Regions from separate parts of the Streptomyces sp. NPDC059477 genome, predicted to be linked through region 4. Evidence: riboswitches for the same ligand, from Rfam matches in the RefSeq annotation. Region 4 holds a riboswitch; each other region holds the start of a gene.

Region 1 (7,144 bases), on a different contig from region 4:
CCCGGTCTGGTGCGCGGACTGGTGTATCCGGTGCCCGACCCGGCGTTCCCGTTCCTCGGCGTCCATCTCACCCGGGGGATCGACGGCGGCGTCCACATCGGCCCCAACGCCGTCCCCGCCCTCGCCCGCGAGGGGTACCGGTGGGGTGTCGTACGGCCCCGCGAGATCGCCACGACCGTGAGCTGGCCCGGGTCATGGCAGCTGGCCCGGCAGCACTGGCGGTACGGCGGCGGTGAGCTGCGGCGCTCGCTGTCGAAGGGGGCGTTCACGGCAGCCGTGCGCCGGCTGCTGCCCGTCGTACGGGAGGACGATCTGGTGCCCGCGCCGGCCGGGGTGCGCGCGCAGGCCGTGCTGCGGGACGGGTCCCTCGTCGACGACTTCCTGATCAAGGAGGCGCCCCGGGCCGTCCATGTCCTCAACGCCCCCTCCCCGGCCGCCACCGCCTCGCTGCCGATCGGGCGGGAGGTGGCCCGGCGCGCCCTGTCGGCGCTCTCGACGCCGGGGGACCTGTGAGGCGCGGGGCGGCCAGTGGTGGTGGGCGGGCCTCCAGCGGCCTGCGAGGGCGCCGGGCGGGTCGGCGCAGGGGTGGAGACCCGGCCCGCCCCCCGACGTAAAATCGACCCACTGTGTCTGACTCGCCCCTCTCCCCAGAAACCTCCCGGCCCACCCGGGACCCGCAGGCCCGGCAAGAGGCGCGGCCCGCGCCGGACCCGCACCCGGACCCGGACCCGCCGCACCACCCCGGCGTGCCCGTCCGGCACACCCGGGCCAAAGGGGAGCCCCGGTTCCCGGACGGGCCCCAGGCCGATCCCGCCGGGTCGCACTTCGAGCGGCGGATCCGCAGCTTCCAGCCCCGGCGCAGCCGGGTGACCGCCGGGCAGGCGGACGCGCTCCAGCGGCTGTGGCCCGGGTGGGGGCTGGACATCGACGGACAGCGCGTCCTCGACCTGGCGGAGATGTTCGGCAACGCCCGGCCCGTCGTGCTGGAGATCGGGTTCGGGATGGGCGAGGCGACCGCGCGGATGGCCGCCGCCGACCCGGACACCAACATCCTCGCCGTGGACGTCCACACCCCCGGCCAGGGCAATCTGCTCAACCTCGCCGACCAGGACGGACTCACCAACGTCCGGGTCGGCAACGGCGACGCCATCATCCTGCTGCGCGAGATGCTCGCCCCCGACTCCCTCGACGGGCTGCGCGTCTACTTCCCCGACCCCTGGCCCAAGAAGCGGCACCACAAGCGGCGGCTGATCCAGCCCGAGTTCCTCGACCTCGCCGCGACCCGGCTGCGGCCCGGCGCGCTGCTGCACTGCGCCACCGACTGGGAGCCGTACGCCGAGCAGATGCTGGAAGTCCTCACGGCACACCCCGACTTCGTGAACACCCGGGCCGACGGCGGTTTCGCGCCCCGCCCCGGTTTCCGCCCGCTCACCCGCTTCGAGGGGCAGGGGCTGGACAAGGGCCATGTGGTGAACGACGTGATGTTCCGCCGCGTACCGCACGGGGAACATGCCCAGAACCCCGCCCACAACCCCGCCCGGAACCCGGCCCACGCCCCCGCCAACACCCCTGCCCGAACCCCCGCCCAGAACCCTGCGCAAAACCCCTTCCACCAGCACCACCTGGACCGTTCGGCGACCCGGCGGCCCCACGCCGGCTGAGCACCGGGCACCGTCGCGGGCGGTGCGCCCTCTCGTTAGGGTCGATGCCGTGGCCAGCGATTCCCCGTACCCGACCCATCCCTGCGGTCCGCCCGCCGACCCGCCCCGGCAGGTGCGGTGGTGGCGGCGCTGGAGCTACCGGTACACGCGCGCCGCGCAGGCCCACCCCACCGCCTGGCGCCGGGTGCGGCACGGCTCGCTGGCCATCCTGCTCGCGCTGTCGGGGCTGGTCATCCTCGCGCTGGTCCGTCAGGAGACCGGCACCGAGGGCTTTCTGGTGGGCCTGGGACTGGCCGTGCTGCCGGTGCCGCTGCTGATCGGCGCGTTCCGCTGGCTGGACCGGGTCGAGCCGGGCCCCTGGCGGAATGTCGTGTTCGCCTTCGCCTGGGGGGCCTGCGCGGCGGCGCTGATAGCGATCGTCGCCAACAGCTTCGCGACCCGGTGGATAGCCACCGCGACCGCCGACCCGGCCGGCGCGGACACCTTAGGGGCGACGGTGATAGCGCCGGTGGTCGAGGAGTCCGCGAAGGGCGCCGCGATCCTGCTGCTCTTCCTGTTCCGCAGACGGGACTTCACCGGGATCGTCGACGGCGTGGTGATCGCCGGGATCACCGCGACCGGCTTCGCCTTCACCGAGAACATCCTCTACCTCGGCAACGCCTTCGGCACCGACCAGTCCAGCGGCGACGCCGGGCTCGCCTCGGTCACCGTCGCCACCTTCTTCGTACGCGTCGTCATGTCGCCGTTCGCGCATCCGCTGTTCACCGTGCTCACCGGCATCGGCTTCGGCCTCGCGGCGGTGGCCGGGGAGCGCCAGCGGGTGCGGCGGGTGCTGCTGCCGCTGTCCGGGCTGCTGCTCGCGATGGGCGTGCACGCGTTCTGGAACGGCTCCGCGTCCTTCGGCGACTACGGCTTCTTCGCCGTGTACGGCGCCTTCATGGTCCCCGCGTTCGCGCTGCTGACCTGGCTGGTGATCTGGACCCGGCAGCGGGAGCTGCGGGTGGTGCGCGAGGAGTTGCCCGCGTATGTCACCACCGGCTGGTTCTCCCCCGCCGAGCCCTACGCGCTCGGCTCGATGCGGGCCCGCCGTCTCGCCCGCGAGTACGCCGGACGCCGGCTCGGCAGAAAAGCGGCCCGTGCGGTGGCCGAGTACGAGGCGTACGCCACCTCGCTCGCGGTGCTGCGCCGGCGGGGCAGCCGGGGCCGGGCCCGCGCCGACTTCGTATCCCGCGAGCGGGAGCTGCTCGGCGAGCTGTGGCGCCGCCGGGACCTCGCGGCCCCGGCCCTGGCCCACGCGGCCCACGCCACGGCCCCGCCGCCCCCGGTCCCGCCCTGGCCGCCGTACCCGAGCGGCGGGTACGGCAGCGGATACGGGACCGGCTACGGCACCGGCTACGGGACCGGCCACGACGGCGGCCACGGCACCGGTCACCCGGGCCCCGGCGCTTCCGTCACACCGCACCCCGCGTACCACCACAACCCTTACCGCACCTGAGGCCGAGGCGGGCCGTCAGGGATTGAGGCCCTTGCCGCGCAGCCAGGCCAGCGGGTCCACGCCGCCACCCGACCCGGTGTGCACCTCCAGGTGCAGATGGGCCCCGGTGACATTGCCGGTGGCGCCGACCCGTCCGATGACATCGCCGGTGGTGACCTGCTGGCCGACGCTGACGCTGATCGAGGACTGGTGCGCGTACCAGATCTCGGTGCCGTCATCGAGGGTGAGCACGGTCTTGTAGCCGTACGAACCGTCCCAGCCGGCCTGGGTGATGGTGCCGGAGTGGACGGCCTTGATGAGGGTGCCGGTGGGGGCGGCGAAGTCGAGGCCGGTGTGGTAGCCGGAGGACCACAGCGAGCCGGCCTGGCCGTAGGTCGAGGTGAGGGTGTACGAGGAGGTCGGCAGCGCGAACTGCCTTGCCAGCTCGGCGAGGCGCTCTTCCTCGGCCTTGCGCGCGGCTTCCTCCTCCGCCTTCTTCTTCTCGGCGGCGGCCTTCTCGCGGGCTTCCTGCTCCGCCTTCTCGGCGGCCTCGGCGGCCTCCTTCTCGGCGGCGGCCAGGAGCGCCTCGGTGGCCTTGGTGTCGAGCTGCTCCTGCTGGCTCTCGGCCTGCGCCATGATCCGGGCGCGCAGCGCCTCACCGGCGTCGGTGGTGCCCTGCTCGCTGTCGGCCGGGGTGACGCCGAGGCTGCTGAGCGGGGTGGCCTCGATCGCGGTGGCCGGCTCGGCGGTGTCCTCGCCGTCGTCCGTGAAGGTGGCGAGGTCGGGCAGGGAGATGGCGACCGGCGGCTTGCCGGTCTGCGCGGTGGCCATGCCGCCCGCGCCGACGGCGGCTATGACACCGACGCCGAGGACCGTGGAGCTGCGGGCCAGTCCGCCGCGGGCGAGTCCGCCGCGCTGCTTGGCGACGCGATGCCGGCCGCCACGGACCGGGCGGACGGTCTCCGCGGTGGGGTTCCATTCCTCCCACGGGCCCTCATCGGTGCGGGGGCCGCCGTAGACGACGGTGTCGTCGGTGCGCTGGGCGGGCACGAACGGGGCCCCTGGAGCAGGCCGGTTGGACGCCACGTAGGCGTACTCCTTTCCTTCCCTCATCGCCTACCGGGTTAGCTGACGGGTTCGGAGAGGAAGGTCTCCTACGCGCGTCAATCAGCCATGTCTCCATGGCGACGTACGCCCGATTCACCCCAAGTTGGTGGTTCCCCGGTTCCCTCGCGGAATTCGGCGCTTGAGCACGGAGCCGACTCTTGTGACGGCTGGGACGACCGCGCTGCGTTATCGGACAGTAATAGAACCCAGGGGTGATTTCCAAGCGCTTCCACTTGATCTTTAACGCTCTTACGCCGGACGTACAGGCTATGAGCGGCGAAAATCGGGCGAGTCGACCGCCTCATCAGGGCCGTTCGGGCAGTGCCAATTTCTGACGGTGACTCAGATGTTATGCGGAGGGCAGTCACTCACTTACCCACCGTGACCGAGCTCCGGCCGGTCGTACGCCGGACCCGGCCGCCGGACCGCGAGCAGCGCCATGTCGTCCGTCATCCAGCCCCCGGCATGTCCACGCACCTCTTCGGCCAGGGCCGCCACCAGTTCCTCCGGCCCGCCGAAGAGCCGCCCCGCCAGCCGCTCCTCCGGTTCGAAGAACGTCCCGTGCCCGTCCCGCGCCTCCGACAGCCCGTCGGTGAACAGCAGCAGCGTGGCCCCGCCCGGGAACTCCGCCTCCTGCGCCCGGTCCGGCCAGCTGCCCAGATCCCCCATCCCCAGCGGCAGCGCGGGCTCGTCGGCGGACAGCGCGCACAGCGTGCCGTCGGCGTACAGCAGCAGCGGCCCGGGGTGGCCGCGGTTGACCATCCGTACGATCCCGTGGCCGTGCGGGATCTCGGCGAGCACGGCGGTGGTGAACCCCTCGAAGGCGTCGAGCCCGTCCCGCCGGGTGCCCTCGCGGGCCAGCGCCCGCTCCAGCCGCGCGGCGACCGCCTCCAGCGTCGCCTCCTGCTCGGCGGCCTCGCGGAACGCCCCGATCAGCACGGCCACGGCGGCCACCGCGCCCATGCCCTTGCCGCGCACGTCCCCGAGCACCAGCCGGACGCCGTGCGGGGTGTCCTGCACCGCGTACAGATCGCCGCCGATGAACGCGCCCGCCTGCGCGGCCTCGTAGCGGGCGGCGATCTCGAAACCGCCGATCCGCTCGTCGGGTTCCGGCAGCACCGCGCGCTGCGCGGCCTCGGCGATCTCCCGGGCGGAGGCCAGCCGGGCGCTGCTGCGCCGCACCAGCGTGTTGATCAGCACGGCCAGCACCGCGACGGTCGCCACCGTGACGACCTCGGTGATCGTCTCCGCCGCGAACGGCTGGTCCACCCCGAAATGCACCACGAACAGCACCAGCACCGCCGCGATCCCGGTCAGCACGGTGTAGCGCCGCCCGAACAGCGGCGCGGCGACCAGGGGCGCGGCCGTGAAGAACGGCACGCCGGTGAACTGTTTCGGGGTCACGTACTCGTACAGCGCGCCGCCGACGATCAGCAGGACCGGCAGCAGCCGTACGAACGGGCGTGCGTAGGAGACGCTCCCCGACCGCTCCGGCCGCCCCTGCGGCGACTGCGGCGACTGCGGCCCTTGCATGCCCGCCGCGCTCCCCGGTGGCCCGGTGTACGGCCCCTCACCCTGCGCCTCACCCGGCCCCACCACGCGTCTCCCGCCTCGTCTCCCGCCGCAGATCCTCGCCGGTCCCGGCCCGGCCTCCTTGGTCCAGGGTTGCCGCAGCGGGGCGGCCCGGCGAGCCGGGGCGGCCGACCGGATGACACGACGACCGGCCGGGGGGTGGGGGTGGGTGGGGGTCCAAGTGGGGGACGGGGGGAGACGGGAGGGGATGGAGGGATGGGTGGGACGGGGGGGGACCCGTTGGTCGGGAAAACACTCAGGGCCGGAATCCGTGATCCGGATTCCGGCCCTGAGCCTTGAGTAGCGGGGACAGGATTTGAACCTGCGACCTCTGGGTTATGAGCCCAGCGAGCTACCGAGCTGCTCCACCCCGCGTCGTTGTGTTCACCAGCATACGCCATGGAATGGACGTGCTGCACACAGGTATGCGGACGGGGGTCCTGCTCAGCCCAGCAGGTGGGTGTTCGGGGACTTGGCCTGGTGCTCGTACTCCGGGAGTACGACGACCGTGGCGCCGGACGTGGTCAGCAGGCCGGTGCCGTCGGCGGCTGTGACGAAGGTGTCCGGCTCGCGCCACGCGGTCACCACGCGGCGGACGCCCGCGTCCAGGATCAGCCGGGCGCAGGGGCGGGGCCGGGACGCGCGGTGTGCGCAGGGTTCCAGGCTGGAGTAGACGGTCGCGCCGGGCAGGCGTGGTTCGGCGGGGTCGATCTTCGCGAGGGCCGCCTCCTCGGCGTGTACGACGGGGTCGGCGCCCTCGCGGGAGTGGCCCCGGGCCAGTTCGGTGCCGTCCGCGGCGACGACGACCGCGCCCACGCTGAACGCGGTCCGCGAGGGCGGGCAGTCCGCCGCCAGGGCGCAGGCCAGCCGGAGCCAGTGCCGGTCGGCGGCGAACGGGACCTCGGCCGGGCCGGGGGCGGTGGGCTCGTAGCGCATGAGGACGACGTCCTCGATCCGCCGGGATTCCAGCAGCCGCAGCCGGCCGGGCGGGTAGCCGCCCGGACCGAAGAGGCGGGGAGCGGCCGGGTCGCCGACGAACAGCGGGGCGAGGACGAGGTGGAGTTCGTCGGCGAGGCCCTGGGTGAGGAGCTGGGTGTGGACCGTTCCGCCGCCCTCGACCATGAGCCGCCGGACGCCGTGCCGGTCGTGGAGGTGGGTGAGGAGGGTGTGCCAGTCGAGGTCGGGGCCCAGGGGGACGATCTCGGTGGCGGTGTCGGGGGTGGGGGTGGTGTCGGGGGTGGGGGTGGGCAGGCCGTTCGTTCGGGCGCGTTCGGCGCCCTTGTCCGTGGTGTAGAGGAGCTTGGCGCCGCCGGTGTGCCAGAACCTGGCG
Region 2 (7,144 bases), on a different contig from region 4:
CTGGACTCGCTCTGAGAGCCGCCCCCGGACCGAGTCAGGCCACTCGCGCCACCGACTCGATGCGGGTTCTGATGTCGTCCGGGGACAGCGTGCCCTTGGCCGTCACATGGTCGCCCGAGGATTCGCCGCGCAGCCTGCGGCCGATCCAGGGCACCAGATACTCACGGGCCCAGTGGACGTCGTCCCGGCGGACGTCGAGGGTGCCGCGCGGCGGCTGCGGGGGCCAGGCCTGTTCGGGGTCGGCCGGGACATCGACGCCGAGCGCCTGGCCGGCCCGCAGGGCCACCCGGGTATGGCCGTCGGGTGAGAGGTGGAGCCGGTCGTCGTCCCAGGCCCGGCGGTCCTGGACGGACTTCAGGGACCACAGGTCGAGGACCGGGCAGCCATAGCGGTCGGCCACGGCCCGGACATGCCCGTTGTACGTCGCGATCTTGCCGCGCAGATGCTTGAACAGCGGCACCCCGCGGGTGTCGAAGCCGGTCGTCACCAGGACCGTGCCGGCCGTCTCGGTCAGGACGGCGACCGCGCGCTCGAAGCGCTCGGCGACGTCGTCCGGGTCGCTGCCGGGGCGCAGGATGTCATTGCCGCCCGCGGTGAACGAGATCAGATCGGGTGCCAGGTCCACGGCCCGCGGCACCTGGTCCGCCACGATCTGATCGAGCAGTTTGCCCCGCACCGCGAGGTTCGTGTAGTTGAAGTCGCCTTCCGGACACCGGTCCGCGAGCAGCACCGCGAACCGGTCCGCCCAGCCGACGAGCGCCCCGTCGGGGCCGGGGTCGCCCACACCTTCGGTGAAGCTGTCCCCCAGCGCCACGTACGACCCGATCACCGATCTGCTGTCATTCTCCGAATCGTCTGCCACATCGAGCCATGATTCCTCCTCGAATGTGACCTACGCGACCGTAATACGGGGTTGACGGGCGGTGAGATAGGCCACGGCCCAAACCTTGGTCAAGCGCGGAATACCTGGATATCCGACGGACCATCAGAAGTGACAGAAGTGATACGCGCCGAAGGCCGGACCCGGGGATCGGGGGTCCGGCCTTCGGAGTGGAGCGCGGCGGTGCCTCAGCCGACGGAGAGGCCCTTGGAGCGCAGATAGGCGACGGGGTCCACGTCCGAGCCGTAGTCGGGCCCGGTCCGGATCTCGAAGTGCAGGTGCGGGCCGGTGACATTGCCGGTCGCGCCGGAGAGACCGATCTGCTGTCCGGCGGTCACGGACTGGCCCGCCGAGACGGACAGCGAGGACAGATGGGCGTACTCGGCGTAGTAGCCGTCGGCGAGCTTGATGACGACCTCGTTGCCGTACGCGCCGCCCCAGCCGGCCGAGACGACCGTACCGGCGCCGACGGCCTTGAGCGAGGTGCCGGTGGAGACCGTGAAGTCGACACCGGTGTGGTAGCCGCTGGACCACATGCTGCCGGTCTGGTGGTACGGCGTGCCGACGCCGCCGCCCGTGACCGGGAGGCTGTAGGCGCCGGTGCTCGTACCGGTGCTGGTGCTGGTGCTCTCCCCGGAGGCCGCCGACTGCGACTCGGACGACGAGGACGGTGACGACGACTCGTCCCGCTGTGTCGGGGCGTCCGACGCCTGGGACTCGATGGAGCCCGAGGACTGGGTGCTCGGCGCCTCGGAGGCGGTGGTGTCCGAGGACGCGTCGCCGCTGGACGCCTGGGCGCCGAGGGTGAGCTTCAGGCCGGGGTGGATGAGCGACGGATCGCCGCCCACGGCCTCGCGGTTGTCCTCGTAGATCCGCTGCCAGCCACCGCTGATGTCCTGCTCGTCGGCGATCTTCGCGAGATAGTCGCCCACCTTCACGGAGTAGGTCCGCACGCTCGTCCGCGGTGCGGTGGGCTGCTGGTCGGTGACCTGCGCAACGGTCTGCTGGGGCGCCGAGGCGGGAGCGGCGGCGGTGACGGAGCCGGCGGGCTTGTGCGGGACCGACTCCCCGGTGGCCGCGTGGGCGCCGGTGGCTCCCATGAGCGGCAGGGCGAGTGCGGCGCCGCCGGTTCCGGCGACGGCGATGGAGCGGGTGAGACGCAAGGTCCTGGGACGGCGGTGCTTACCCTTCGCGGGCATGACGAATTCCTCTCCGGCGCCTGCGAGGTGAGCTGTCGGGTGCGGGCTGGAGATGCCCGGTCGCGGGAATTGCGCGACTAAACCCCTAGCCGTTCCGGAGACCGGAACAGGCGGTGAAGTCCTGTGGGTCCCCCGCTCCTGCCGAACACGGGTGGGTTAGTGCGGGTTCCGGACGGCGGCAGGATTCGGCGTTCCGTCCGGATTCGGTGGCGAACGTAAGCGACCAAGACGCAAAGGGACAAGCAAGAGGTTCCACCCGAAGGTCCTCTTCTTGATCCGTAGCGGGAATTCCCGGTCACCCTCTGTCGCAATGGCCCTGTCGAATCGCTCGAAGAGCCTTGGAAAACACCTTGATTACGTGAGCATGACGGGCGACACACGGTCACGGATATGACGCTGCTCACGTGCCCCTGCTCCACCTTTCTTTATTCCGCAGCGAGTTGTGGCGAGTGGTCATCAAGGCCACTTAGACTTTCAATTCGGACAGGGGTCCCAGATGCGACACAGAAGGCATCTCGGCCAACTTTGTCGCCATTTCGGCCGTTTCGTCATGTCGTATCGTCGAAGGGCAGCTGCCGCCCGGCGACGGAGCCGGGCGGGCCAGCCGACTGGGAGGAGCCCCCGTGACGCAACAGGTCCCCTCGACCGAGCCCGAACTGGCCGGAGTCCGCAACTTCCGCGATGTCGGCGGACTGCCGACCGTGGACGGCCGCCGGGTGCGCCACGGAGTGCTGTACCGCAGCGGCCATCTCGCGCACGCGACCCCCGAGGACGCCGCGTTCCTGGCCACCCTCGGGCTGCACACGATCTTCGACTTCCGCAACGCCGCGGACCAGCGCCTCGAAGGCCAGGACGTCGAGCTGCCCGGTGTGCGCAATCTGAACCTGCCGCTGAGCGACCCCGCCGACGGCGCCGAGTTCTGGACGATGATCCGGGACGGCGATGTGGCCCTGCTGCGGGAGATCCTCTCCGGGGGCCGGGCCGAGAGCCGGATGGTCGACTCGTACCGCGTGATCATCAAGGAGCGCACCGCCGAGCACTCCCGGGTGCTGCACGCCCTCGCCGAGGACAGCGTCCCGGCCCTGATGCACTGCGCGGCCGGCAAGGACCGCGCGGGTCTGTCCATCGCGGTGACTCTGCTGGCGGTCGGCGTGGAGCGCGAGGCGATCCTCGCGGACTATCTGGAGTCCAACGCCACCCACCGCCGGTACAAGGTGCGCCGCAGCGGCACCTCCCCCTCCGCCTACGCCCCGGAGGTCATGGAGCTGATCAGCCCGCTCTTCGACGCGCGCGCCGAGTATCTGACCGCGGCGATCGACACCATCGACGAGACCTGGGGCGGCGTCGACGCCTATCTGGAGCGGGCCCTGCGGATCACCCCGGAGCGGCGCGACCGGCTGCGGGAACGGCTGCTCGACTGAGCGCCCGCTCCGCCTGGTCCCGCCCGCCTGGTCCCGCCCGCCCGGTCCCGCCCCGACCGGCCGCCGGGCCGGCTACTTCCCGCCGACCTCGAACAGCAGATACAGGAACGTGGCGAAGACGTGCCCGGCCACGACGTAGATGAACAGCCTCAGCCAGACACCGAGGTGCCGCTTCTCCTTGGGCTTGATCGCCTTGGGCTCACTCATGGCGTTTTTTCTCCCGTGATCGGGCCGAGGCACAGCGCGGCCGTGGGGCTCTGCAAGAGGGTGTGGACGAACAGCAGCTCGACCCCGTCCGGGTCCTGAGCGGCGATCCGGTGCGGGGTCAGCGAGTCGAAGTGCGCGCTGTCCCCGGCACCGAGCTGATGGGCGGAGTCCCCGAGGCGCAGCCGCAGCCGGCCCGTGAGGACATACAGCCACTCCTCGCCGGGATGCACGCGCACGATGTCGCCCTGGGAGCCGTAGGGCACCTGGACGCGCAGCGCCTGCATGCCCCGGCCGGGCGCGCCGGCCTGCCAGTACGTCCAGCCGCCCGCCTCGGTCGGATCCTTGTGGGCGGCGCGCAGGACGGCGTCCCGGTCGGGGACGGTCTCGCCGAGCAGCTCGGAGACCGTCGTACCGTAGACACGGGCGAGGGAGAGCAGCATGGGGAGCGAGGGCTGGCGCCCGCCGGTCTCCAGCCGGGAGAGGTGGGCGGGCGACAGTCCGGCGGCGCGGGCCGCGGCCTCCAGGGTGAGCGAGGCCCGGCGGCGCAGGGCGCGCAGCTGCGGGGCGACGGCCGGCAGCGGCTCGGCCGCCTCCGGCTCGACGTCGTGAGGGTGGCTCATGCCCTCCATTGAGCCGGATTCTTACCTCTAAGGCAAATTCCTTGCCTCAGAGACAAGAGTCTTCCCGGTGGCCGGTGCTCACCCTCACCTGTCGGCGGCCACCGCCGGCTTCACCAGCTCACCTGTCGGCCACCGCCGGCTTCACCAGCTCACCTGTCGGCCACCGCCGGCTTCACCAGCTCACCTGTTGGCCACCGCCTGCTTCACCAGCGTCCTGCCGAAGTCCCAGATCAGCCCGCCACCGCTGTGCGCGTCGTCCATGATCTCCGTGAAGGCGTCCACGAACCGGTCGACCTCCTTCTCCCCCACGATCAGCGGCGGGATCAGTTTGATCACCTCCAGATGGTCGCCGGAGACCTGGGTGAGGATCCGGTGCCGCTGGAGCAGCGGCACGACCACCATCTGCGCGAACAGGCCCTTGCGGGCCGCCTGGAGCATGGTCCAGCGGCTGCGCAGCCCCAGCGACCTGGGCCGGCCGAACTCGATGCCGACCATCAGGCCCCGCCCGCGCACATCGGCGAGCAGCTCGTACTTGTCGACCAGCGCCGCCAGCCGGGACCTCAGCAGGTCGCCGGTCGCGCGCGCGTTGGCCACGATCCGCTCGTTCTCCATGACCGACAGGACCGCGAGGCCCGCCGCCATGGCCTGGGCGTTGCCGCCGAAGCTCGCCGAGTGGACCAGCACCCGGTCGATGGACGAATAGACCTTCTTGAAGATCCAGTCCTTGCCGAGCGTCGCCCCGACCGGCACATAACCGCCGGACAGCGCCTTCGCCACGCAGACAAGATCCGGCTCCACGCCCTCCTCGTGCTGATAGGCGTAGAAGTCGCCGGTGCGGCCCAGGCCGGTCTGCACCTCGTCCGCGATCAGCAGCGCCTTGTGCCGGTGCAGCAGCTCCTGGGCGGCCCGCAGATAGCCGGGCGGCGTCTCGTGCACCCCCTTGCCCTGGATGGGCTCCACGATCAGGGCGGCCACGTCGCCCTTCCTCAGCTCGCGCGCGAGGGCGTCGAGATCGCCGAGCGGGACGGCCGTGTCGGGCAGCAGCGGGGCGAAGCCGTCCCGGAAGCCGTCCTCGCCGTTGACGGACAGCGAGCCCGTGGTCAGCCCGTGGAAGGCGTGCGCGCAGTACAGGACCCTGGGCCTGCCCGTGGCCCGGCGGGCGAACTTCAGCGCGGTCTCCACCGCCTCCGTGCCGCTGTTGCCGAAGAACACCCGGTCCAGGTGCGGGCTGTGCGCCAGCAGCCGCTCGGCCAGCAGACCGGGCAGCGGCGGGCAGTCGAAGCGGGTCAGGTCGGCGAGCTGGGCGTCCAGGACGTCGTGCAGCGCCCGGCGGACCACGGGGTGATGCCGGCCCAGGCCCATCACCCCGAACCCGGCGAGCATGTCCAGGTAGTCCGCGCCGTCCGCGTCCCAGAAATAGGCGCCCTCGGCCCGCTCGTAGACCTTGTCGAAGCCGATGGTGTGCAGCATGCGCGGGAGCTGGTGGTTCAGATACCGGGTGTGCAGCTCGTAGCGCTCGGCGCCACGCTCGGCCAGCAGGGCGGCGAGATCGAATCCACCGCCCCCGGCCGCTCCTTCCGCGGTGGTCATCGCGGGGTCTCCTCGGACGGCGGCTTCTCCACGCTCTTCACATTCTTCGTGGTCTTCACGGGCTTGGCGGTTTTGGCCGTCTTGGCCGTCTTGGCCGTCTTGGCCGTCTTGGCCGTCTCGGCGGTTCTGGCGGTTCTGGCGTTCTTGACGTTCTTGACGGCGGTCGTCGTCGTGGGGGTGGTGCGGGGGGTGCCGTTCGCGGTACGGGGGGTGCGCCTCGGCGTCGTACGGCTCGTGCCGTTGGCGGCACGGCTCGGGCCCGGGCCCTTCACCGGGTCCTCGGCCGCGCTCGTCACCGGGTCCTCGGCGGCCCCCTTCGCCGCCAGGCTCGCCCCGATCCGCCCCGCGATGTCCACCGGCGTCAGCCCGATGTCCGCGAGGACCTCGCCGCGCTTGGCGTGGGCGAGGAACTGCTCGGGGATGCCGAAGCGCCGTACCGGCACATCCACCTCGGCGTCGCCCAGCGCGAGCGCCACCGCCGAGCCGACGCCGGCCGCGCGGCTGTTGTCCTCGACCACCGCGACCAGCCGGTGCCCGGCGGCGAGAGCGGGCAGCGCGGGATCGACGGGCTTGACCCAGCGCGGGTCCACGACCGTGCAGCCGATGCCGCGGGCCGCGAGCAGTTCGGCGGCCTTGAGGCACACCGGGGCCATCACCCCGACCGCCACCAGCAGCACCTGCGCCGTGCCGGGCCCGTCGGGCCGGTGCAGCACGTCGATCCCCCCGATCCGGTCGACCGCCGGGATCGACGCACCGACGGACTCCTTCGGGAAGCGGACCAGTGTCGGCGCGTCGTCCACGGCGACCGCCTCCCGCAGTTGCGCGCGCAGCTGATCCGCGTCGCGTGGCGCGGCGATCCGCAGGCCGGGCACGACCTGGAGCACGGACAGGTCCCACATGCCGTTGTGGGAGGCGCCGTCGGTACCGGTGATCCCGGCCCGGTCCAGGACGAAGGTCACCCCGCAGCGGTGCAGGGCGACATCCATGAGGAGCTGGTCGAAGGCGCGGTTGAGGAAGGTCGCGTACAGGGCGACCACCGGGTGCAGTCCGCCGGTCGCGAGGCCCGCCGCCGAGACCGCCGCGTGCTGCTCGGCGATGCCGACGTCCCACACCCGGTCCGGGAACCGTTCGGCGAAGGCGCCGAGGCCGACCGGGTGCAGCATGGCCGCCGTGATCGCCACGACGTCCTCGCGCTCCTCGCCGATCGCCACGATCTCCTCGCCGAAG
Region 3 (7,144 bases), on a different contig from region 4:
TCGTCGCGCAGTTCCTCGACCCGCTCCTGGGCCTGCTCCTGCTGCCGCTCCAGGTCGGCGATCTCGGCGCGCTGGGCGACGTACTGCCTTATCGGGTAGGCGAGGGCGACGACCAGGGAGCACAGGACCAGGGCGAGCAGGGCCGCGCGGCCGGTCAGCCGGGAGCGGCGGGCCTGGCGGCGGGTCTGCGAGCGGTAGACCCGCTCGGCGGTCTGCTCGCCGAGCAGCCGCAGCCTGGTGGCCGTGGAGAACCGGTCCCGCTCCTTCAGGGCCATGTCCCCGCCTCCCGTTCACACGTGCGTACGTCCCCGCACACGGTACGGGACCGGGTACGGGGACGTACGTACGACGCTTCCTCGTGCTGCTCGGGTTCAGCCCTTGAAGCGGGGGAAGGCGCTGCGGCCGGCGTAGACGGCGGCGTCGTCGAGGATCTCCTCGATGCGCAGCAGCTGGTTGTACTTGGCGACGCGGTCCGAACGGGCCGGGGCGCCGGTCTTGATCTGGCCGCAGTTCACCGCGACGGCGAGGTCGGCGATGGTGACGTCCTCGGTCTCACCGGAGCGGTGGGACATCATGCACTTGAAGCCGTTGCGCTGGGCCAGCTCGACGGCGTCCAGGGTCTCGGTCAGCGAGCCGATCTGGTTGACCTTGACCAGCAGGGCGTTCGCGGAGCCCTCCTCGATGCCGCGGGCCAGGCGCTCCGGGTTGGTGACGAAGAGGTCGTCGCCGACGATCTGGACCTTCTCGCCCAGCTTCTCGGTGATGACGTTCCAGCCGGCCCAGTCGTCCTCGTACAGCGGGTCCTCGATGGAGACGAGCGGGTACGCGGAGACCAGCTCCTCGTAGTACTCGGTCATCTCGGCGGCCGAGCGGGACTTGCCCTCGAACTCGTACTTGCCGTCCTTGTAGAACTCGGACGCGGCGACGTCGAGCGCGAGCGCGATCTGCTCGCCGGGGATGTAGCCGGCCTGCTTGATGGCTTCGAGGATGAGGTCGAGCGCGGCGCGGTTGGACTCCAGGTTCGGGGCGAAGCCGCCCTCGTCGCCGAGGCCGGTGGACAGGCCCTTGGTCTTCAGCACCTTCTTGAGGGTGTGGTAGACCTCGGCGCCCCAGCGCAGGGCCTCGGAGAAGGACTCCGCGCCGATCGGGGCGATCATGAACTCCTGGATGTCCACGTTGGAGTCGGCGTGCGAGCCGCCGTTCAGGATGTTCATCATCGGCACCGGCAGCAGGTGCGCGTTCGGACCGCCCAGGTAGCGGAACAGGGGCAGGTCGGACGCCTCGGAGGCGGCGTGCGCGACGGCCAGGGAGACGCCGAGGATGGCGTTGGCGCCGAGCGAGCCCTTGTTGTCGGTGGCGTCCAGGTCGAACATCGCCTGGTCGATCAGGCGCTGCTCGGTGGCGTCGTAGCCGACCAGCTCCGGGCCGATCTGCTCGATGACGGCGAGGACCGCCTTCTCGACGCCCTTGCCCTGGTAGCGGTTGGGGTCACCGTCGCGCAGCTCGATGGCTTCGAAGGCGCCGGTGGAGGCGCCGGACGGTACGGCGGCACGACCCGTGCTGCCGTCGTCGAGGCCGACCTCGACCTCGACGGTGGGGTTGCCTCGGGAGTCCAGGATTTCCCGGGCTACGACGACGTCGATGGACGGCACGAGCATCTCCTTCGTGGATGTGACGCGGTGGGCGGGACCGCCGTGCGGCGAGGCCGCGGGCGGCTCCGCGAGACGAGCCTAGCCGTCCCGGGGGGATCGGCCAGCCGGTCTCCCACCCCTCGGACGGAACCGATCGTAAAATGTTTCCGAACGAAACAAAGAGGCGGGGCGTGGGGGTGGTCGGGAGGGGGGGTGAGGGGGCGGCTGGGAGGAGGGGGTGGGGTGGCCGGGAGTGGGGGCGCGGGCGCGGCTGGAGTGGGGGCGTCGGGGCGTGCCCCCTGCGCGGGGTCGGGGAGCGGGGTCGGGGAGCGGGGCGGGTCGGGGAGCGAAGCCAGGGGGCAGGGCCGCGGGCCCTGTGCGGAGAGCGGGACCGCCCCCGTGCGGGGCGCCGGGGTCGCGGCACGGGAAAGCCCCGCCTCGGCGCGTACGGGGGAATCACGCGCCGGGGCGGGGCGCCCGTGGGGACGGGGGGACCCGCACGGGGCCTCAATGGGGGGTTCCTCCGGGAGGAGACCCCTCAGGGTGAGGACGTATCTCCAGGGTGGAAGGCCCGCCTGTGGAGAGGCTGAGCATCAGCCATGAACCAGCCATGGCCCGAAGTCACCGCAGCGGGCCGTGGCTCACTTCAGGTGCAGTTGCTGGCCCGGGTAGATCAGGTCGGCGTTGTCGACGATGTCGCCGTTCAGCTCGAACAGCTCCTGCCAGCCGCCCGCGACCTCGTGCTCGGCGGCGATGGCGCTGAGGGTGTCGCCGGTGACGACCTCGTACTCGCCGTCACCCTTCTCCACCTGGTCACCGGCCGGCGTGGTGACGGTCTCCTGCGTCGCGGCCGGGCGCTCCTGCGAGCGGGTGGTGCTGGGCTGCTCGGCGGTGCGGTCGCCGCTGCCGCTGCTCTCGCTGCTGCTGTTGTCGTTGCTGCCGGTGCTGCCGGTGCTCGGCTGCTCGGCGGGGGCCGGGGCGGGGTCGGTGGCGGCCGAGCCGCCGTCGTACGAGGAGTTGGACAGGCCCACGCCGCAGGTCGGCCAGGCACCCTTGCCCTGGCCCGCGAGGACCTTCTCGGCGATCTCGATCTGCTGCGACTTGGTGGCCTGGTCGGCGGTGGCCGCGTACTGCGTGCCGCCGTACCCGGCCCAGGTCGAGGCGGAGAACTGGAGGCCGCCGTAGTAGCCGTTTTCGGTGTTGATGGACCAGTTGCCGCCGGACTCGCACTGGGCGACGGCGTCCCACTCGGACGCGGTGGCGGCGGAGGCGTTGCTCGCCACCACCAGCGGGGCGGCGACGGCCGCGCCGGCGACACCGGCGAGCGCGATGACACGGGTGGCCTTGGACGGACGGCGGTGCTTGCCCTTGCCGGAGAACAGCATGAGAGATCCCCTCACCGACGCCTACGAGGTGAGCTGTCGGGTTCGGGCCGGTTGAGTTGCCCGGCCATGTCCCGTACGGGGCTTTCATCCCGTACGTCATGGCTTCACCCCAAGCCGGTCCCGTCCCGTCGAGTCGCCTCAACTTCCGGTGCCGGCACTTACCTTGGGTCCCCCGCTCCTGCCTACGGCGCTTGACGCGACGACTGTTCCCGGCGGCCGTCGGCAGGATTCGGCGTGACGGCCAGCGGAGCCCGCTGCTGCGAGCGGTCCTGACCGTAGTCACGCGATTCCCGGAATTTCAAAGACGATCAGGGCTTCTGAGACTCATCCCACACTTTCGCCAAACCTGGACATTCAGCGCGAAGTATGACGTGAACTCCCGTCACTTCCAGCTCACTTCTTGCCCACTTCTGACCCAACCCGTGGCCAATTCTGATCGCTTCATGCCCCGCCCTCGACTCGGCCCTCGACCTACTCGGCGCCGATGTCGAGCGTCTGACCGGGGACGATGTGGTTCGGGTCGCCGTCGAGCACCGTTTCGTTCTGCTGGAAGATCTGGCGCCATCCGCCGTCGACCTCAAGGGAGTCGGCGATGGAAGTGAGGGTGTCGCCGGGACGCACGGTGTAGGAGCGGCCGAGCGCGTCCTGCGCGTCGCCGCCGCCGCGCGCGGCGTGACGTCCGGAGGAAGAGGAAGTTCCGGAGGTATCGGGGGTACCGGATGAATCCGGGGAATCCGAGGAATCCGAGGAATCCGGGGCATTCAGGGGGGCGGGGGTGTTCAGAGGGGCGGGCGCGTCCGGGGAGGCCGAGGAGGCTGACGGGTCACCCGCGCGCCCCGTCGGCGCCTTCACATCACTCTCGTCGGCGCTGCCGCCGCGATGCCGGCCGCTGCCGGGGAGGGGATCGACCTCGGGCAGGGCGCCGGTGTCCACGAGATGCGAAGAGCCGAGGCTCTGCTGGAAGTTGTCCGATTCGGCGCCGGTGGGCCCGGAGGAGGACTCATTGGGCGGTTCGACGGGAGAGATCGAGGGAAGCGAACCGCCGGAGGCGTCGTCCGCGCCGCCGGGCGCGCCCGGCGTGCCCTGGCCGCCCGACGGGGCGGACGAGGCGTCGGAGGGGTCAGCGGGGCCGGCGGAGCCGGAGGGGCTGTCTGTGGCGCCGCCAGTGGGGCTGTCGGCTTGACTGTCGGCTTGGCTGTCGGTGGGGCTCCCGGTGGGCGAGGAGCCCGGCTCGATGGAACTCCCGGGGGCGGCGGGGTCGTCGGCACTCCCGAACGAATCCGACCCAGCGGACGAATCACCCGAACCATCGGACGACTTGGACGAGTCGGTCAATCCACCCGTACCGCCGGAAGAGCCGTCGGAACCACTCCCGCTCTCCGAGGCGTCCGGCGTCGGGTCGCCCGCCACGCCCGTGTCGACCCCGGCCGGCGCCGAATCCTGCGCGAGACCTTGCAGGGGCCCGCAGACGGGCCATACGCCGACCCCCTGGTCGGCGAGGATCCGCTCGGCCACCGCGATCTGCTGCGAGCGGCTCGCCCGGTCCGGACTCGACGCGTAGTCCAGCCCGCCGTACGCCTCCCATTCGTCCTGGGTCAGCTGAAGGCCGCCGTAGTGGCCGCCGCCGTCGTCCGCGCTCCACGCGCCGCCGCTCTCGCACTCGGCGACCTTGTCCCACGTGGTACCGCTGGCAGCGCTCGCGCCACCGGCCGTGAGGAGGGGGATGGCGATGACCGACCCGGTCACTCCGGCCGCGACGAGAAGAGCCGGAGCCTGACGGGGGCGACGGTGACGACCGTTCCCGGAGAGCATGCGGGGACCTTTCGCGAGACAGCGGTGACCCGCGCGGCGCGTGATGCTCGGCGTCGCGCTGATGGGTGAACGTAGCGGCACCGGTTGACTTGTCACAAGTTAATGCCGTGCAGATCACATGAAGATCACAAAGATGAACGGCCGTCACCATTTGAGTGACCGTCTACGGCTGGGCGGGGGCTGTGGGGTGACTGTCTGTTGGGGGGTGGGGTGGAGAGGGGATGGTGGGGCGAAGGGAAGGGGAGGAGGGGGAATCGGGTGGTTGAGGTGACTCGGGGTAGTTGGGGGCGGTTGGGGTGCTTAGGCGGATTGGGTGGGTTGGTGAGTTGGGAGTGGGGTGGGGGCGAGGGGTGACCCGGGAGCCGATGGCTGGCGGGGGACGGCGGGATCGTCTAGAGCGGTTTGATGAGGCGGAGCCGTCGGATGGGCTGAGTTGGCCGCGTGGGCTGGGGTCGCTGGAGCAGCTGGGGTGAGCGGGGCGGGCGGCCGGGTCGCTGGAGCGGTGGGGGCGGGTCCAGGTGGCCGGGGTAGCCGCTCCCCCGGAGCGGTCGGGCGGGTCTACGTGACCGGCGTCGCTCCAGGGCCCGGCAGTCGGGGCCGTCCAGGTGGCCGGGGGCGCCCCAGGAACCCCGGAACGGTCAGGGCGCGCCCACGTGACCGGCGTGGCCAGACCCCGGCCGGTCGGGGTGCCCCGCCGAAGCCGCCCGGGTGACCTGGGTGACTGGGGCGGCCGACACCCGCTCGACCCACCGAATCCGCCAGCCCACCGGGCCTACCGGGCCTACCGGACTGGCTGGTCCCACCGGACTCACCGGACCTGCCGGACTCGCCGGACCTACCAGGTTCACTGGACCCGCGGGACCTGCCGGACCTGCCGGACTCAGCGGACCCGCCAGGCTGGCCGGGTGGCCGGGCTGGCCGGTCCCATCGGGCTAGCTGATCCCACCGGACTCACCAGACCTGCCGGAGTCACCAGTCTCACCGATCCCACCGGACCCGCAAGACTCACCGGACCCGCCAGACTGGCCGGGCTCGCCGGGCTCGCCGGGCTCGCCGGGCTGCCAGGTGGCCGAGCGGGCCGGTCCCACCGAGTTGGCCAGTCCCTCCGGTCCCACCGGGCCGGCCGGACCCAGCGCACTGGCCGGACCATCAACCCCGTGGCGTGAACTCCACCGGCAGGGTCCGCAGGCCGCGCATGATGAGTCCGCCCCGCCAGCGCAGTTCGGCCGGGTCGGCCGCGAGGCGGAGGTCCGGGAGGCGGGTGAACAGGGTGGCCAGTGCCGTCTGTCCCTCCAGCCGGGCGAGCGGGGCGCCGAGGCAGTAGTGGATGCCGTGCCCGTAGCCCAGGTGCTGGTTGTCCCGGCGGCCGAGGTCGAGGGTGTCCGGTTCGGCGAACCGCTCCGGGTCCCGGTCCGCCGCCGCGAGCACCACCAGCACCGGATCACCCGGCGCGATGTCCTGCCCGCCGATGGTCAACGGCTCGGTGGCGAACCGCCAGGTGGCCATCTCGACCGGCCCGTCGTACCGCAACAGTTCCTCGACCCCGGTTTCGAGCAGCCCGGTGTCCCCTGTCTCCAGTCTCTCCAGGGCGTGCTGGAACCGGACGCGCTGATCGTCATGGGTCAGCAGGGCATAGGTGCCGTTGCCGATCAGATTGACCGTGGTCTCGAAGCCGGCGAACAGCAGGATGAACGCCATCGCCGCCGCCTCGTTCTCCGTCAGGTGCTCCCCGTGGTCGGAGGCGCGGATCAGGCCGGAGATGAGGTCCTCACCGGGTGTCGCGGTGTCGGGGAGGGCCTCGCGCTTGCGGTGGATGAGGTCGGCGAGATAGCCCCGCATCTTCTTCACCGACCGCGCGACCCCGCCGCGCGGGCCGCCGCCGTGCCGGATCATCATGCCCGCCCAGTCCCGGAAGTCGTCCTGGTCCTCGCGCGGGACGCCGAGCAGATCGCAGATGGCGTGGATGGGCAGCGGGAAGGCGAAGTCATGGATCAGATCTGCGGCTCCTTTCTCCGCGAAACGGTCGATCAGGTCGTCGGTCAGCTCCTGCACCCTCGGCGCGAACTCGGCCACCCGGCGCGGGGTGAACGCCTTCGCCACCAGCCGCCGCAGCCGGGTGTGGTCGGGCGGGTCGATATTGAGCAGATGGGTCATCAACTCGGCCTTGCGCTCACCGGGGATACCGGTCTTCCCCTTGGCGTGGGCCGGCTCGTCGTGATGCGCCGGGTTCTTCGACAGCCGTGGATCGGCCAGCGCCTGGCGGGCGTCGGCGTACCGCGTGACCAGCCAGGCCGACACACCGCTGGGCAACTCGGT
Region 4 (7,144 bases):
TGTCTACTGGCGATTACCCGGTATGTCGATACGTCGCTGCCCTCACTCACGTCAGCGTATCCGGTCATGTTTCGATCACGGATGCCGCCCACCGCACAGCGCGGGCGCTATCGGATCACGCCAGGTATGTTTTTGATCACCTGATAAGAGCTGATATTTAGCGACTTGCATAGAAGTAGGGATAAATGTCGCGGATCTGGCCTCGGTGCCCAGGGCCGACCGCACCACTTTCAGCCGCCCACGGATCCCGGCCGCCCGCCGCGCCGCCGCCCACCTGGGGTCACCCTGATGCACATCCGTACGTCCTTCCCCTATGAGACGAGCCATGAGGACCTCCGGGTCCCGCTGCGTGACGGGACCCTGCTGTACGCGCGCGTGTGGCGCCCGCTGACCGGCGAACCCGTACCTGCGCTCCTGGAACACCTGCCCTTCCGGCTGACCGACGGGACCGCCGCGCGCGACGCGCAGCGCCATCCCTGGTACGCGGGCCACGGCTACGCCTCCGTCCGGGTCGACGCGCGCGGGCACGGCAACAGCGGGGGCGTCCCCTCGGGCGGGGGCCCCGGGACGGGCACGGGGGAAACGGCGGACACGATGGTCTCGGTGGACGCGGCGGACGCCGCCGAGGTCGTGGACTGGCTCGCCACGCGGCCCTGGTGCGACGGCAAGGTCGGGATGTTCGGCATCTCCTGGGGCGGCTCCCTCTCGCTGCGGACCGCGGCCCTCGCGCCCGGACCGCTCAAGGCGGTCGTCAGTGTGTGTGCCACGGACGATCGATACGACAACGACGGGCAGTACACGGGAGGTTCCGTCCTGGCGGCGGACATGCCCGCCTGGGCGGCCAGAACCCTCGCCCTCGCCGCCCGCCCGCCGGACCCGCGTCACACCGGGGACGCCTGGCGGGAGCTGTGGCTGTGCCGTCTGGAGGCGCTCGAACCGGTCCTGCACGCGTGGCTGGAACATCAGGTCCGCGACGGTCACTGGCGGGCCGGTGACGTCCGGGAGAGGTACGGCGCGATCGAGGCGGCCGTGCTCGCGGTCGGCGGCTGGTAGGACCCGTACCACGACACCGTGCTCCGGCTGGTCGAGCACCTCCCGGCCGACCGGGTGCGCGGGCTGCTCGGCCCCTGGCCGCACGAGTACCCCGACCGGGGCCGCCCGCCCGGTCCGGCGATCGGCTTCCTCCAGGAGACCCTGCGCTGGTGGGACCACTGGCTCAAGGGCCGGGACACGCGCGTGCTCGCCGATCCCCTCCTGCGCGCGTACCTCACCGAGAGCCATCCGCCGGCGCCCGCGTACGCCACCCTGCCCGGCCGCTGGACCGCCGAGCCCGCCTGGCCCTCCCCGTACGTCACCCACGTCACGTACGCCCTCCAGGGCGCCCCCGTGCCGGTACGGTCCCCGATGCACACCGGGGTCGACGCGGGCGCCTTCCTGCCGCGCGGGGGCGACGCCGATCTGCCGCCGGACCAGCGCGCGGAGGACGGGCGGTCGGTCTGCTTCGAGTTCCCGGTCGGTGAGCGGACCTCGGTGCTGGGGCGCCCGCGGGTCAGGCTGCGGCTGCGCTGCGAGGTGCCGCGCGGGCAGGTGATCGCCCGGCTGTGCGACGTCGCCCCGGACGGCGCCTCGGCCCTGGTGACCCGGGGCGTGCTGAACCTGTCCGCGCGGAGGGGCCCGGACCGGTCGGTGCCGTGGCCGCCGGGCGCGACCGAGGAGGTGACCTTCGAGCTGGGCGGCACGGGCCACGTCTTCGCGCCGGGGCACCGGGTACGGCTCGCGGTCTCCTCCGCGTACTGGCCCTGGGTCTGGCCGCAGCCCGGCTCCGAGGCAGGTTTCACCCTGGACCCGGCGGGCAGCGCGCTGGAGCTGCCGGTACGGCGGGAAGAGCCCGACGCCGGGGCGGCCCGGGGGGAGCGGGGGGACCAGGCGGACTGGGCGGACCGGGGGGATGGGGCGGACCGGGGGGAGAGGGAGGACCGCTCGGGCCAGGGGGACCGTGAGGACGGCTTGGACTGGGGGGACTGGGGGGTCCGGAGGGTCCAGGAGAGTCAGGCGGAGCAGGAGGCCCGGGAAGGCCAGGAGGCCCGGGAAGGCCGGGCTGCCCGGGAAGGCCGAGCGGGCCAGGAGGCCCGAGAGAGCCAGGCGGCCTGGGAGAGCCAGGCGGACCAAGCCGACCGGCTGGGTCGGCGGCCCTGGGCCGAGCCCGAGCAGGCCGAGCCGCTCGGTGTCGTCTCCCCCCTCACCCTGGACGAGCCGCGGCCCGCGCGGCTGGTGGTGCGGGACGTCGCCCGGGGCGAGTGGCGGCTGGAGGTCGATCCCCGGCCCGGCGGCACCCAGGTGCATCCCGACGGGCTGGAGGCCACCGAGGAGGCGCTGGAGTCGTACACGATCCGCGACGGCGACGCGTTGTCCGCGCGCACCCGCTCGGACCGGACGATCCGGCTGCACCGGCCGGAGTCGGCCTGGGACACGACGGTCCGGGCGCGGTCGGAGATCGGCTGCACGGATACGGAGTTTTTGACCTCTAATGAGGTGATTTGCACCCAAGGCGACGAGGTGGTCTTCCACCGCACCTGGGAGCGACGGATTCCACGGACCGCTGGTTAGTAGGCACTTGGGCTCAATGCCCGATTTACCACTCTTGCGCTCGGACGTGACTTGACTCACTCCCGCCCACGCGCGGCGTTTCCCCGGCCATCCCCCGATCCACCTTTCCCGTTCACCGAGTTGACCCTTTTCGGTCGCAAAGGATCATGTGGGTCAGATAAGGGTGCGAAGATCAGAAGCGGCATTTTGTGATTCCGCCACTTGTTTCCGACATCCGCTCTCGCATACGTTCCCGGCCAGTCGGGCGGACGCCTAGTCCTGCCACCGCCCGCACCAACCCACTAGATCCACGGCAGGAGCGGGGGACCCAGGTAAGTCGCCGGGCCGGACGTCGTACGACGCACCGGAACGGCTCGGGGTGAAGCCGTGCCCGCAAGGGCCGGCCGGGCACCTCCCCGCCCGAACCCGACAGCTCACCTCGCAGGCGTAGGAGAGGAACAGTTCCCCATGTCCGTACACCGCTCCACGCGTGTTCGCCGCCTCGCCCGCAAGCTCGCCGTCGCCGGCACCGGCGCCGCCGTGCTCGCCCTCCCGCTCATCGGCGCCACCAGCGCCTCCGCCGCCTCGCCGACCGTCATCTCGGCGGCCACCTCCGCGTACCCGAACAGCCTCGACGGCTGGATCCGGCAGTCGCTCGACATCATGGCCCAGAACGGCATCCCGGGCAGCTACAACGGCATCTACCGCAATGTGATGCGCGAGTCCTCCGGCAACCCGGCCGCCGTCAACAACTGGGACTCCAACGCCGCCGCCGGCACCCCGTCCAAGGGCCTGCTCCAGGTGATCGACCCGACCTTCGCCGCGTACCACGTCTCGGGCACGCTGAACGACCCGTACGACCCGATCGCCAACATCGTCGCCGCGTGCAACTACGCGGCGGACCGGTACGGGTCGATCGACAACGTCTTCGGCGCCTACTGAGCGCTCCGCGCCTGAGCGGCCTCACCGGCCGTACGGCCTTTCCGGCGGTTCCCTTTGCGGGTTGGGGCTCGCAAAGGGAAATCAACCAGATCTTCCACCGGGCCGTCTCGACCGTTTCTCCGAGGTGAATTCCCGTCAGGGAAAAAGTCGTTCGAGGACGACGGCGATGCCGTCGTCCTCGTTCGATGTGGTGACCTCGTCGGCGACCGCCTTGAGTTCGGGATGGGCGTTGGCCATCGCCACCCCGTACCCGGCCCAGTCGAACATCGGGATGTCGTTGGGCATGTCCCCGAACGCGATGGTGTCCTCGGCCCGCGCCCCCAGCCGCCGGGCCGCGAGCGCCAGGCCGGTCGCCTTGGTCACCCCGCACGGCTGGAGCTCGACCGTGCCCGGCCCCGACATGGTGACCGTCGCGAGCGAACCGACCACCGCGCGGGCCACCGACGCCAACTCGTCGTCGGACAGCTCCGGATGGCGCAGCAGCACCTTGCTGATCGGCTCGGTCCACAGTTCGTCGCGGCGCCGGACCCGCACCGCGGGCAGCGTCGGATGCGGCATCAGATAGCCCGGCTCGATCAGCGTGAGGCCCTCGACACCGTCCTGGTCGACCGCCGCGTACACCTCGCCGACCTCGGCCTCGATCTTGCCGATGGCGGTCTCCGCCAGTTCCCGGTCCAGGGTGACCGACCACAGCAGCCGGTCCGCGCCGGCGTCGTAGAGCTGCGCGCCCTGGCCGCACACCGCCAGGCCCGTGCTGCCCAGTTGCTCCAGGAGCGGGCGCACCCGCGGGGCCGGCCGGCCGGTGACCACGAGATGCCGGGCACCGGCCTCGGTGATCCGCGCGAGCGCGGCCAGCGAGCGGTCGGAGAAGGTGTCGTCGCCGCGCAGAAGTGTTCCGTCGAGGTCGGTGGCGACGAGGGCGTACGTGGTGCGCGCGGTGCGTGCGGCATATGCAGTGGGTGCGGCCATGATCAGAGAATACGGACATCGCGCGGCCCCGACCCGGCCGGAACCGGACGCCGGACGGGTTCCCTCACGTCCCGCCCGTCCCCGTCAACTCCCCTGTACCATGCGGGCTTTCACTCTCGGAGCCCTGTTCCCGAGTGCTGAAAACGGGTCCGCTTTTCACTCAGAGGTGGGGTAGCCCGAGGCGGCCATGGGCTGCCGCCGGGGGGTGGTGCGGGGGGTACGGGAGGAGGGCGGGGTGCGCAGTGGGACGTGGGGACGTGTCGCGGCCGACGTCCGCACCGTGTTCAGCCGTTGCCGTGCCGGTGGGTGCGCCAGAGTCGGTGGACGTGCTTGACCGCCGGGCGGACGGAGCGGGCGAGCATCGTGGCGAACGGCAGGGGGTCGTCACCCGCCAGCCAGGCCAGTTCCGTCGTCGTCGCGCGGCGGGGGGCGTGCGGGGTGGTGTAGCCGCTGCGGCGGTAGGCGAGGAGAGCGGGCAGGTCGATGTTCTCCACGATGTACCGATGGCCGGGGCGCTGCCCGCCCTCGGGGACCGGGCGGCCGGTCAGGTCCAGGTGGAGCGCGCGGACGACGTCCACCCCCGACTCGCTCTCGAAGAGCCGGAACTGGGCGCCCGTACGCGGGTTGAAGTCGAGGAGTTTGTACTGTCCGTCGCGGCGGTCGAAGCGCAGGTCGAGATCGATGACACCGGTGAAGCCGATCTGCTCGATGAAACGCGCGGCGAGATCGGCGAGTTCCGGATTCCGGACGACATACGCGTTCGCCGTCATTCCGGCGTGCGGAGGCCAGGAACGCACCTTGACACCGGTGAACAGGGCGAGCGGGGTGCTGTCGGCGGCGAAGCAGCCGTGCACGATCCAGTCCTCGGCGAACTCGCGCGGCAGGTACTCCTGGAGGATCACGCCGAGGTCGCCCGAGCCGCCGCCGGGGTCGGTGTCGCCGTCAGCGGCGGTCGCGGTGAGGGCTCCCGGGCGGCCCCGTCCGGGGGCGGTCCAGTCGCGGGCCAGCGCCAGCAGGCGCTCGCGGGTGGTGATCCGGGTGGTGCCGTGCACGGCGGGGCGCCGACGCCGTACGAACGCCTCGCGGTTCTTCGCCACCACCGGGAAGCGGGCGCGTTCGGCGAAGGCGGCGATGTCGTCGTACGTCGCCGGTACGACGGTCTCGGGGGTGGGCATGCCGTGTGCCAGGCACAGTTCGTGCAGGCCCTGCTTGCTCGCCAGGCGGCGCGGCAGGGCGGGTGCGACGGGCGGGGCGAGGAAGTGGCCGGCGAGATCGGCGCGGCGCTCGGCGATCAGGACCGCCGCCTCCTCGTCGGTCGGGATCAGTACGGCCGGGCGGCCGATCCGGCGGCCGATCCGCACCAGGCCCTCGACCAGGTGGTCCGGCTCCTCGGTGCCCGCGGTCGGCCAGACGAACGCCCTGGTCAGATAGCGCGAGGCCGCCGCGGGCGTGTACGGGTCCTCGGTGATGGCGTACACCGGGACGCCGAGCCGCCCCAGGCTGCGGATGGCGCCGACACCGCCGTGGTGCAGCGGATAGTCGCCGAACTTGACGATCAGGCCCGGCACCGCACGGTCGACGTCCACCGGCACCCCGAAGGTGCGCTTGGCCATGAGTCGCCCCACGTGTCCCCCCTGATCCCCCTGCGGACCGGATGAATCCCGTCCGTCCCCGCACAGGACGCTAAGCCGGGCTCGCCTCCGCCGAATGCCGGTTTTCAGGACATTGCCGAATTCTTTAGACGTCCGAGACCGCGGGGCGCCGACCCGCCGCGACGTAACGTGTGGCGCGGCCACATAACGGCCCCATTGGCGGCACCGGGTAAGAGATGTGGTGCGTCACCACATGGCCCCCACGAGAGTGAGGCAGAACCGCATGTCCCCCTTCGATGTCCCCGAGGGCGACCCCTTCGGCCCGCACAACCTTCCGTACGGTGTCTTCTCCCCGGCCGGTACGCGCGAACGGACCGTCGGCGTCCGGCTCGGCGACCACGTCCTCGACGCCGGTGCCGCCGCACGCGCCCTGGGCTCCCCCTACTTCGCGCTCCTCGCCCGCCCCACCCTCGGCCCGCTGCTCGCGGCGGGCCGGACCGCCTGGTCGGACGTGCGGCGCGCACTGACCGCCTGGGTGACGGTCCCGGCGCACCGCGAGGTGATCGAGCCGCTGCTGCACCCGCTGTCCTCGGTGACCCTGCACCTGCCCTTCGAGGTCGCCGACTACGTCGACTTCTACTCGTCCGAGAACCATGCCCGGAACGTCGGCCGCATCTTCCGCCCCGACGCCCCGGACTCCCTCCCCCCGAACTGGAAACATCTGCCCACCGGCTACCACGGCCGCGCGGGCACGGTCGTGGTCTCCGGGACACAGGTCGTACGGCCGTCCGGGCAGCGCAAGGCGCCCACCGACCCGGCGCCGGTCTTCGGCCCCTCCGTCCGGCTGGACATCGAGTCCGAGGTCGGCTTCGTGGTGGGCGTCCCGAGCGAGCCGGGCAGCCCGGTGGCCCAGGGCGACTTCCGCGACCACGTCTTCGGGCTGTGCCTGCTCAACGACTGGTCCGCGCGGGACGTCCAGGCGTGGGAGTACGTCCCCCTCGGACCGTTCCTCGGCAAGTCCTTCGCCACGTCGGTCTCGGCCTGGATCACCCCGC

The links. A riboswitch is a leader RNA that binds a small molecule or an ion and turns the genes downstream of it on or off. The one in region 4 is predicted to bind cyclic di-AMP.
Region 1: linked by a shared signal. The riboswitch ahead of ACFXAZ_RS29255 (M23 family metallopeptidase) and the one ahead of ACFXAZ_RS00600 (transglycosylase SLT domain-containing protein) in region 4 are both predicted to bind cyclic di-AMP.
Region 2: linked by a shared signal. The riboswitch ahead of ACFXAZ_RS30715 (peptidoglycan DD-metalloendopeptidase family protein) and the one ahead of ACFXAZ_RS00600 (transglycosylase SLT domain-containing protein) in region 4 are both predicted to bind cyclic di-AMP.
Region 3: linked by a shared signal. The riboswitch ahead of ACFXAZ_RS08870 (transglycosylase family protein) and the one ahead of ACFXAZ_RS00600 (transglycosylase SLT domain-containing protein) in region 4 are both predicted to bind cyclic di-AMP.

Annotation. Positions count from the first base shown of each region.
Region 1 is NZ_JBHYUG010000075.1:19,113-26,256, forward strand. It holds gene lhgO (L-2-hydroxyglutarate oxidase) at 1-513, shown strand, start outside; gene trmB (tRNA (guanosine(46)-N7)-methyltransferase TrmB) at 747-1,661, shown strand; gene ACFXAZ_RS29250 (PrsW family intramembrane metalloprotease) at 1,711-3,156, shown strand; gene ACFXAZ_RS29255 (M23 family metallopeptidase) at 3,172-4,221, opposite strand; cyclic di-AMP (ydaO/yuaA leader) riboswitch at 4,234-4,390, opposite strand; gene ACFXAZ_RS29260 (PP2C family protein-serine/threonine phosphatase) at 4,615-5,775, opposite strand; tRNA gene ACFXAZ_RS29265 (tRNA-Met) at 6,116-6,189, opposite strand; gene ACFXAZ_RS29270 (dihydrofolate reductase family protein) at 6,259-7,144, opposite strand, start outside.
Region 2 is NZ_JBHYUG010000084.1:780-7,923, forward strand. It holds gene ACFXAZ_RS30705 (TetR/AcrR family transcriptional regulator) at 1-15, shown strand, start outside; gene ACFXAZ_RS30710 (SGNH/GDSL hydrolase family protein) at 35-829, opposite strand; gene ACFXAZ_RS30715 (peptidoglycan DD-metalloendopeptidase family protein) at 1,069-2,079, opposite strand; cyclic di-AMP (ydaO/yuaA leader) riboswitch at 2,084-2,280, opposite strand; gene ACFXAZ_RS30720 (tyrosine-protein phosphatase) at 2,703-3,500, shown strand; gene ACFXAZ_RS30725 (DUF6126 family protein) at 3,573-3,707, opposite strand; gene ACFXAZ_RS30730 (helix-turn-helix domain-containing protein) at 3,704-4,336, opposite strand; gene ACFXAZ_RS30735 (aspartate aminotransferase family protein) at 4,508-5,917, opposite strand; partial or broken gene dxs (1-deoxy-D-xylulose-5-phosphate synthase) at 6,220-7,144, opposite strand, start outside.
Region 3 is NZ_JBHYUG010000012.1:44,665-51,808, reverse strand. It holds gene ACFXAZ_RS08880 (septum formation initiator family protein) at 1-275, opposite strand, end outside; gene eno (phosphopyruvate hydratase) at 372-1,658, opposite strand; gene ACFXAZ_RS08870 (transglycosylase family protein) at 2,273-3,016, opposite strand; cyclic di-AMP (ydaO/yuaA leader) riboswitch at 3,020-3,216, opposite strand; gene ACFXAZ_RS08865 (transglycosylase family protein) at 3,488-4,828, opposite strand; gene ACFXAZ_RS08860 (cytochrome P450) at 5,978-7,144, opposite strand, start outside.
Region 4 is NZ_JBHYUG010000001.1:117,756-124,899, reverse strand. It holds partial or broken gene ACFXAZ_RS00610 (CocE/NonD family hydrolase) at 289-1,875, shown strand; partial or broken gene ACFXAZ_RS00605 (peptidase S15) at 2,200-2,607, shown strand; cyclic di-AMP (ydaO/yuaA leader) riboswitch at 2,877-3,049, shown strand; gene ACFXAZ_RS00600 (transglycosylase SLT domain-containing protein) at 3,055-3,528, shown strand; gene ACFXAZ_RS00595 (HAD family hydrolase) at 3,664-4,497, opposite strand; gene ACFXAZ_RS00590 (ATP-grasp domain-containing protein) at 4,782-6,110, opposite strand; gene fahA (fumarylacetoacetase) at 6,373-7,144, shown strand, end outside.